DNA from 2 places in the Cupriavidus sp. 05T42 genome. Region 1 is predicted to be linked to the other one. Evidence: predicted binding sites of a transcription regulator. Region 1 holds the regulator's gene; the other holds the start of a gene.
The links. Region 1 encodes sigma-54, which starts transcription at its own class of promoters, with help from an activator protein. Its sites were predicted from a motif close to TGGCANGNAANCTGCTTT; they were not measured.

Region 1 (3,812 bases):
CGAATTCCACGTCGAAGGCCCGGTCGGCCCCTTCCAGGCCAGCGACCCACGAGAGCTTGATATCGGCTGCGTTGTCGTCGAAGATCGACTGCGAGGTGACGCCGGTGAGTTCCATGCGCGTATGACTTTCGGGGGCGGACAGGCCGTTTCAGGCGGCCGTTGGGGCGGGAGTCAGGGGTGCCACTGCGTCAGCAGATCATGCACCGCTTCCGACGTGGGCAGTGTGGCGAGGCCCTCGCGCATCTCGCGGTCCGAGAGCAGTTGGGCGATTTCCGACAGGATTTCCAGATGTTGTTGCGTGGCCTGTTCCGGCACGAGCAGGAAGATCAACAGCGACACCGGCTTGCCGTCCGGCGATTCGAACGGAATGGGCTCGGCCAGGCGCATGAAGCCGGCCAGCGGCTGCTTGAGACCCTTGATGCGGCCATGCGGAATGGCCACGCCGGCACCCAGACCCGTGGAACCCAGCGATTCGCGCGCGAACAGGTTATCGGTCACGGTAGCACGCGCCACGCCATGGTTGTTCTCGAACAGGAGCCCGGCTTGCTCGAACACCCGCTTCTTGCTGGTGACGGTGACGTCGAGATGGATGTTGCCGGGTGGCAGCAATTTGGCCAAACGATTCATGGGCGATGCGCGAGAAGTCAGGTTAGCGGGCCGGGGCGCGAAGGCCGTCCCGCCGGATTCGGGGCGAAACTTGGGTACCGAGATCTTGTCTGGGACGCCCGCATTGGAGCGTCCGGCCATTATAGAGCAGGGCTCCACCGCGATTTTGCGATGCAGCGCCGGGGTCGCGGCGGTGCCACGACGTGCCGGCCGGCTTGCCCACCCGGGGTGTCCCGGGGCCGTCCTGTCGTTATTTGTATGGCGGAGCATACACCGAGGCGGGCGGCTTGCGAACACTTGTTCCCATTTTGACCGCTCCCGGGGGCCCCGGGTCGCCCTCCGGCGTGGCAATAAGGTAACGAAACATTCCAGGTGCCCGCACCGTCACCGCCATGGCGCGCGCCCATCAAAAAAGCCGCGCTGATTGCGCGGCTTGAGCTCTTCTTTTCAGTCCTCTGCAGGGTCGGCAACCGCTCTGTTTTCGGTTGCCTGCAGGTGTCTACTGCTGCGTCAGTTGCTGGGCGGCCATCTGGTACTTCACCGCCTCGCGATCGTGGCCCTGTACGCGGTCCTTGTAGCGGATGACCTGGCGGTCGAGCTTGTCGACCAGACAGTCGATCGCCGCATACAGATCTTCATGATGCGCTTCGACGAAGATGTCCTTCCCCTTCAGATGCAGATTGATTTCCGCGTACTGGCGCCGGTCCTTCTCCTTGTGGTTGTCCACCGATAGCAGCACGCTCACGCCGATGACCTGATCGAAATGCCTGACAATTCGCTCCAGTTTCGTTTCCACATACTCACGCAGCGGGGGCGTGATGTCGAGGTGGTGTCCACTGATCTTGAAGTTCATAGCGCTTCTCCTTCTGAAAGAGCCGCACCAGGCAGGCGGTTGCGGCTCGGCTACAAAGTCTTGCGGAGATTGACTGCGGGGATCTTGAGCGCTTCGCGGTATTTCGCCACCGTGCGGCGTGCGACCACGAAGCCTTGCTCACCCAGCAGTTCGGCGATCCGGCTGTCGGAAAGAGGATTCCTGGGGTCTTCGGCTCCTATCAGTTGCTTGATCAGCGCGCGGATTGCCGTGGAGGAGGCCGCGCCGCCAGTCTCCGTAGAGACGTGGCTCCCAAAGAAGTACTTCAACTCGAAAGTACCCATGGGCGTGGCCATGTACTTATTCGTGGTGACCCGGGAAATGGTCGACTCATGTAAACCGAGTGTATCGGCTATTTCCCGCAAAACCAAGGGGCGCATCGCGATTTCGCCATGCGTGAAAAAGTTCTTTTGACGTTCCACAATTGCCTGCGAAACACGCAGGATCGTATCGAATCGTTGCTGGATGTTCTTGATAAGCCACCGCGCCTCCTGAAGCTTCTGCTGCAGGCCTGCCGTCCCCGTTTCGCCCTTCGCGCCGCGCAGGATCTGCGCATACATGTCGTTGATGCGCAGCCGTGGCATGACATCCGGATTGAGCGCCGCGATCCACCCGCTGCCGCTCTTGCGCACGAACACGTCGGGCACCACGAAGTCGGCCTCGGGACGGTTGAACGCGTGCCCCGGATACGGCGCCAGCGAGCGAATCAGTTCGTGTGCCGCCTTCAGTGCTATTTCGTCCACCTGGAGCGCTTTCTTTAGCCGCGTGTAGTCGCGCACGGCCAGCAGTTCCAGATGATGATTGACGATGGTCAGCGCCAGCTCACGATGCGAGTGCTTCAGGCGACGCAATTGCAGGCTGAGGCACTCCGCGGCATTGCGCGCGCCCACGCCGGGCGGGTCGAAGCTCTGCAGCAGGGTCAGGATCGCGTGGACTTCGTCGATCTCGAATTCGAGTTCCTCGGGCAGTTCGGTGCAGATTTCCTCGAGCGAGGCGCTCAGGTAGCCGTCATCGTCGAGCGATTCGATCAGGAAGATGGCCAGGCCCTTGTCGCGCACCGAGATCTTCAGCGGGGCCAACTGCCCCATCAGGTGCTCGCGCAGCGTGGGTTCGGCATCGCGCAGTTGCATCGGCGACTTTTCGTCCTCGTCGCCCTGGGGGCGGCGGGCGAAGTCGTCGAGGCTCCAGTCGCTGCCGTAGTCCTCGCTGCCGTTGTCGTTGTAGTTGTCGTCCTCACCGCCGGACGCGCCATCGGTGCGCGCGTCGCCGTTGGGCTGAGGCTCGGAGGAGGCCGGCGCGGGGGCGCTCTGGAGGTTGACCGAGCCATCGGCGGCTACCCGCAACGGGCTTTCGATCCAGTCGTTTTCGCGTTCGAGCAGGGGATTTTCGGTCAGCGCCTGTTCCACTTCCTGCTGGAGTTCAAGCGTCGAGAGCTGCAACAATCGAATCGACTGTTGCAGCTGCGGGGTCAATGCCAGATGTTGCGAGAGACGAAGCTGAAGCGACGGTTTCATGCGACCTATTCTATGCGCATCCTTCCGACTATGGAACGGAAATTGCTATCGCCTATCGCTCTGACTTCCTGATCGACCCCGGCTGTCGCCGTGGAGGCCGGGAGAAGCGCGGCCGCACGCGGCGGCCGATGGGTCACATGCGGAAATTTTCGCCCAGGTACACGCGTCGCACGGACTCGTTGGCGATGATTTCCTCAGGCTGGCCGGCGGCCAGCACCGTGCCTTCGCTGATGATGTAGGCGTGGTCGCAGATGCCGAGCGTCTCGCGCACGTTGTGGTCGGTGATCAGCACGCCGATGTTGCGCGCCTTCAGGAAGCTCACGATGCGCTGGATTTCGCCCACGGCGATGGGGTCCACGCCGGCGAACGGCTCGTCCAGCAGGATGAAGCGCGGCGCGGAGGCCAGCGCCCGGGCAATTTCCACGCGGCGGCGCTCGCCGCCGGAGAGCGACAGCGCCGGGTTGTTGCGCAGATGGGCGATCTGCAGGTCATCCAGCAGCGAATCCAGGCGGCGTTCGATCTCGGCCTTCGGCAGCGGCTTGCCCTTCTCCAATTGCAACTCGAGCACGGCGCGGATGTTTTCCTCGACGTTGAGCTTGCGGAAGACCGAGGCCTCCTGCGGCAGGTAGGACAGGCCCATGCGGGCGCGCTCGTGGATCGGCAGGCCGCTGATGTGCTGGTCGTCCAGCACGATGTCGCCCTCATCCAGTGCCACCAGGCCCACGATCATGTAGAACGACGTGGTCTTGCCGGCGCCGTTCGGACCGAGCAGGCCGACCACCTCGCCGCTCTTCACGTCCAGCGAGACGTCCTTGACCACG
Region 2 (3,812 bases), on a different contig from region 1:
CGTCCGATAGTCGATTTCGACAGACGGGCTCGCACCCAGCGCTCGGCCCAGATAGGCCTCAGAGGCCGACACGCAGACCCGATGATCGACGGTGAGCTGCTCCAGCGTGTGCCGATGCAGCCGATAGACGCGCGCGTCGCCCACGTGCAGCAGGTGGGCCTCCCGCGCCTTGAAGATCAGCGCGCTGAATGTGCAGACGTAGCCGCGGTCGCGGTCGAAGCGGGCTTCGCTGTGACGGCTCTGCGCGTGGAGCCAGGAGTTGACGGCGGCCAGCACGCACTGCGCCGCCCGCCGCACGGTCCAGGCTTCGGAGGTGCAGTAGTAGTCCTCGAGGAAGGTGCGGACGGCGGCGGCGCTGGCGATCTGGCTGACCGCGCTGCTGCTGATGCCGTCCGCCAGCGCCAGCGCGACCCCCTTGGTCACGCGGTGGTGGCCGGCGGGGTGGGTCACGCCATGAAAGTCCTGGTTGACCGCCTTCCGGCCAGCGTCCGAGTGTTGGCCAACGCTGACCTGGAGCCCGCCGGACATGGCGCGGTCGCCTCGATACCGGGTAGTGATCCGATCAGCCCAGCGCGCGCTTGCTGGCCGACTTGTAGTGCGTGCTGTAGAGCGTGATGCCCACGAAGGTCAGGCCACCCACCAGGTTGCCCAGCACAGTCGGGATTTCATTCCAGATCAGGTAGTCCATGAGGGTGAAGTTGCCGCCCAGCATCAGGCCCGACGGGAACAGGAACATGTTCACGATGGAGTGCTCGAAGCCCATGTAGAAGAACACGAGCACGGGCATCCACATGCCGATGACCTTGCCGGACACCGAGGTCGACATCATGGCCGCCACCACGCCGGTGGAGACCATCCAGTTGCACATCACGGCGCGGATGAACAGCGTCAGCATGCCGGCGGCGCCATGCGCGGCGTAGCCCACGGTGCGGCCTTCGCCGATGTGGCCGATCTTCTGGCCGATGGCGTTCGGGGCTTCGGAGAAGCCGAAGGTGAAGATGATGGCCATGAAGAACGCCACGGTGACGGCGCCGGCGAGGTTGCCACAGAACACCAGGCCCCAGTTGCGCAGCACGCCGCTCCAGGTGGCGCCCGGGCGGCGGTCCAGCACGGCCAGCGGCGCGAGCGTGAAGACGCCGGTCAGCAGGTCGAAGCCCATCAGGTACAGCATGCAGAAGCCAACCGGGAACAGCAGCGCGCCAACCAGCGCGTTGCCGGTGTTGACAGTGATGGACACCGCGAAGGCTGCCGCCAGCGCCAGGATGGCGCCGGCCATATAGGACCGGATCAGCGTGTCACGCGTGGACATCAGCAGCTTGGACTCTCCGGCATCGACCATCTTGGTGACGAACTCGGTGGGGGCGAGATAGGCCATGGGGTATTCCTCTCCGTTTCCTTCGTTTGGCTCAGAAAAGACAAACGGCGTCCGTCCGCCCGGCCTATGGCCGGCACGTGACAGGACGCCGTCATCCTTGATGCTTTACAGGGTGATGCACTGCCGGGCCGTCATCAGCCCGATGTCAGTGCTGACGCACGTTCCATGCCCGCCGCCGGGTGGGGCCGGGTTGGGCCGGGTTGGGGCAAGTGACGATCTAGGGGGCGTTGGTAGTGCATGGGCTGCCCGCTTTTGGTGCGCGCGGCCGGGCGGGTTCAATCCTGGTGCTGATCGTCGTCCTGTGGGGGCAGGGCGAGGCCGGTGAGCGAGAGGGTGGCTTCGGCAATGTCCGCCAGCCGGCGGTTGTTGTCCATCGACGCCTTCTGCAAGGCCCGGAACGCGGCGTCCTCGCTGAGCCCCATGCGGGCCATCAGCGCGTTCTTGGCGCGCTCGATCACCTTGCGCTCCTTGAGCGCGCGCCGGGCGGCATCGAGTTCCACTTCGGTCTGGGCCAGTCGCGCCGACTGCTGGCGCAGCAGGCGCTCCAGCGACGTGACGGTGGTGGCGTGCACCTCGGCGGGTCCGTTTCCGGCATCGGGCATGCCCGGCAGCACAGGGGCGGCGGCGGGTTGCTCGGCCACATCGAAAAAGCGCTCGACGGCATGGGTATGGGGCGGTGGGTTGTCCAGTAGCTGGCGCAGCAGCCCGGCCGAATCCTGGAGATCGGCCTGGGAACGCTGGATCTGCGCCTCGCAGGCCTTGCGCAGGTCCTGCACCACCTGCATCTCCAGCGTCCACATGCCCGTGATGACCTCGCTGCAGACTTCGAACCACTTCTCGCTGTCGTCGTGCACCAGCGCCGTGCCCGGCGGCGTGGTCAGCAGCGTGCGGCGCATGCCGTCCTGCGCGGCGACCGCGGCGCTGGCCTGCCGTTGCCGCCATGCGGCGAGCAGCGACGGGTCGGCGAAGCGCTCGAACATCTGGAAGCTGCGCTGCTGGGCTTCCACCAACTGCTGCACGCGCTGCGGCGCGGTGCCCGCACAGGTGCCGGAGGCGAACATCTGCGCCCCGACGGCCCGCTCCTGCCCGGCGGCTTCCTTGCCCTGCACGAGGTAGACGAAGGCCACCAGCGGCCGGGCGATGCCCGGATACATCGCCACATCGGCCAGATGGAAGATCAACTCCAGCAGCGCGGCAATCAGGCGGCTGAACGCCGCCACGGCGTCGTGCGCGGTGGTCTGGCATTGATCGATGGACTGGCGCAGCGCCGGCAGCGTGGCCAGATCGAGCTGGACCCAGGCCATCAACGACACCATCGACGCCGTACCCGTATGGCCCGCTTCCAGCTGGCTGGCGAAGCGCTCGCCCAGCCGGGAGGCGATGTGGACCGCCTCGCCCATCGCCGTCTGGCGCTCCTGCGCCAGCCGTTGCCCACCGGAGGCCAGGAAGATGCTGCTGGCCCCCCGTTCACGCTGCAAGGCGTGGATCAGCTGGCCGATCAGGTCGGCCAACTCCACGCGACTTGCCATCAGGCGGACGGCCTCGATTTCGAGCTGCTTGGCCCGAAGGACGAGGGTTGAGGCGGAAAGGGGCATTGTTCTGGGAATGTGGGCGCGGCCGGGATGGGTACTACGCATTTGCCAGGTACTACGCAAATGTCGTGCCATTTGTATCATCCGCCGTACCTTCCCGGCCCCCCGGACCGGCTACAGCGCCTGCACCTGCACAGGCGCGCCGGGTTTGCCGTTCTCGGACGGGGCGATCACGAGATAGCGGCGCGCGCCGGCCCCCGTATCGTCGCGCACCACCTGCCGGATCGGGCCAATCGCGTTGACGATGGCCGAGCCCGCCGGATTCGACATGAAGGCGGCGAGCGGCTCCAGCGGGCCGCTGCCGTCCGCGCGGGTGGCGAGCGCCAGCACGTAGGCGCGCTTCGGCTGCAACCCGGTCGCCGAAGCCTGCAGGACCTGGAGCAGTCCCTGATCGAACAGCGTGACGCTGGTCGGCGCATGGTCGGTGGCCACAGGCTTGCCGTTCACGACGCCATGCAGCTTCAGCTGCGTGGTCTGCCCGGCCACCCCCAGCGGCTGGAGTCCCTGCGTGCCGTCGCCCTCGGGCACGGCGTTCGGCACATAGGCGATGGCCTGCGGCGCCTGCCCGACCGGCACGTTGGCGACTACCCGATTGGTGGCGGTGTCGATGGCGGCCAGCTGGTCGGCGTTCTCCAGCCCCACGTAGATGCGCGTGCCGTCGCCCGAAGGCCAGATGCCGTGCGGCAGGCTGCCCACCGGAATCGTGGCCACCTGGGAGAAGTCATCGGTCCGGAACACCTTGACCTGATTCAGCCCGCCGACCGTGATGTAGGCGAAGTCGCCCGCCGCCGTGTGGGCGAAGTTCACGTGGTTGGTGATCGGGCCGGTCTCCAGCGTCTTGATCA

Region 2: a site for sigma-54 is predicted at 1,529-1,546, ahead of AC1EJR_RS05440 (formate/nitrite transporter family protein). Genes of this name have one in related genera too.

What each region holds. Positions count from the first base shown of each region.
Region 1 is NZ_JBFTLH010000008.1:58,838-62,649, forward strand. It holds gene hprK (HPr(Ser) kinase/phosphatase) at 1-115, opposite strand, end outside; gene AC1EJR_RS12830 (PTS sugar transporter subunit IIA) at 172-627, opposite strand; gene hpf (ribosome hibernation-promoting factor, HPF/YfiA family) at 1,106-1,459, opposite strand; gene AC1EJR_RS12840 (RNA polymerase factor sigma-54) at 1,510-2,991, opposite strand; gene lptB (LPS export ABC transporter ATP-binding protein) at 3,125-3,812, opposite strand, start outside.
Region 2 is NZ_JBFTLH010000003.1:273,130-276,941, reverse strand. It holds gene AC1EJR_RS05445 (bifunctional protein-serine/threonine kinase/phosphatase) at 1-528, opposite strand, end outside; gene AC1EJR_RS05440 (formate/nitrite transporter family protein) at 563-1,375, opposite strand; gene AC1EJR_RS05435 (nitrate- and nitrite sensing domain-containing protein) at 1,651-2,904, opposite strand; gene AC1EJR_RS05430 (YncE family protein) at 3,082-3,812, opposite strand, start outside.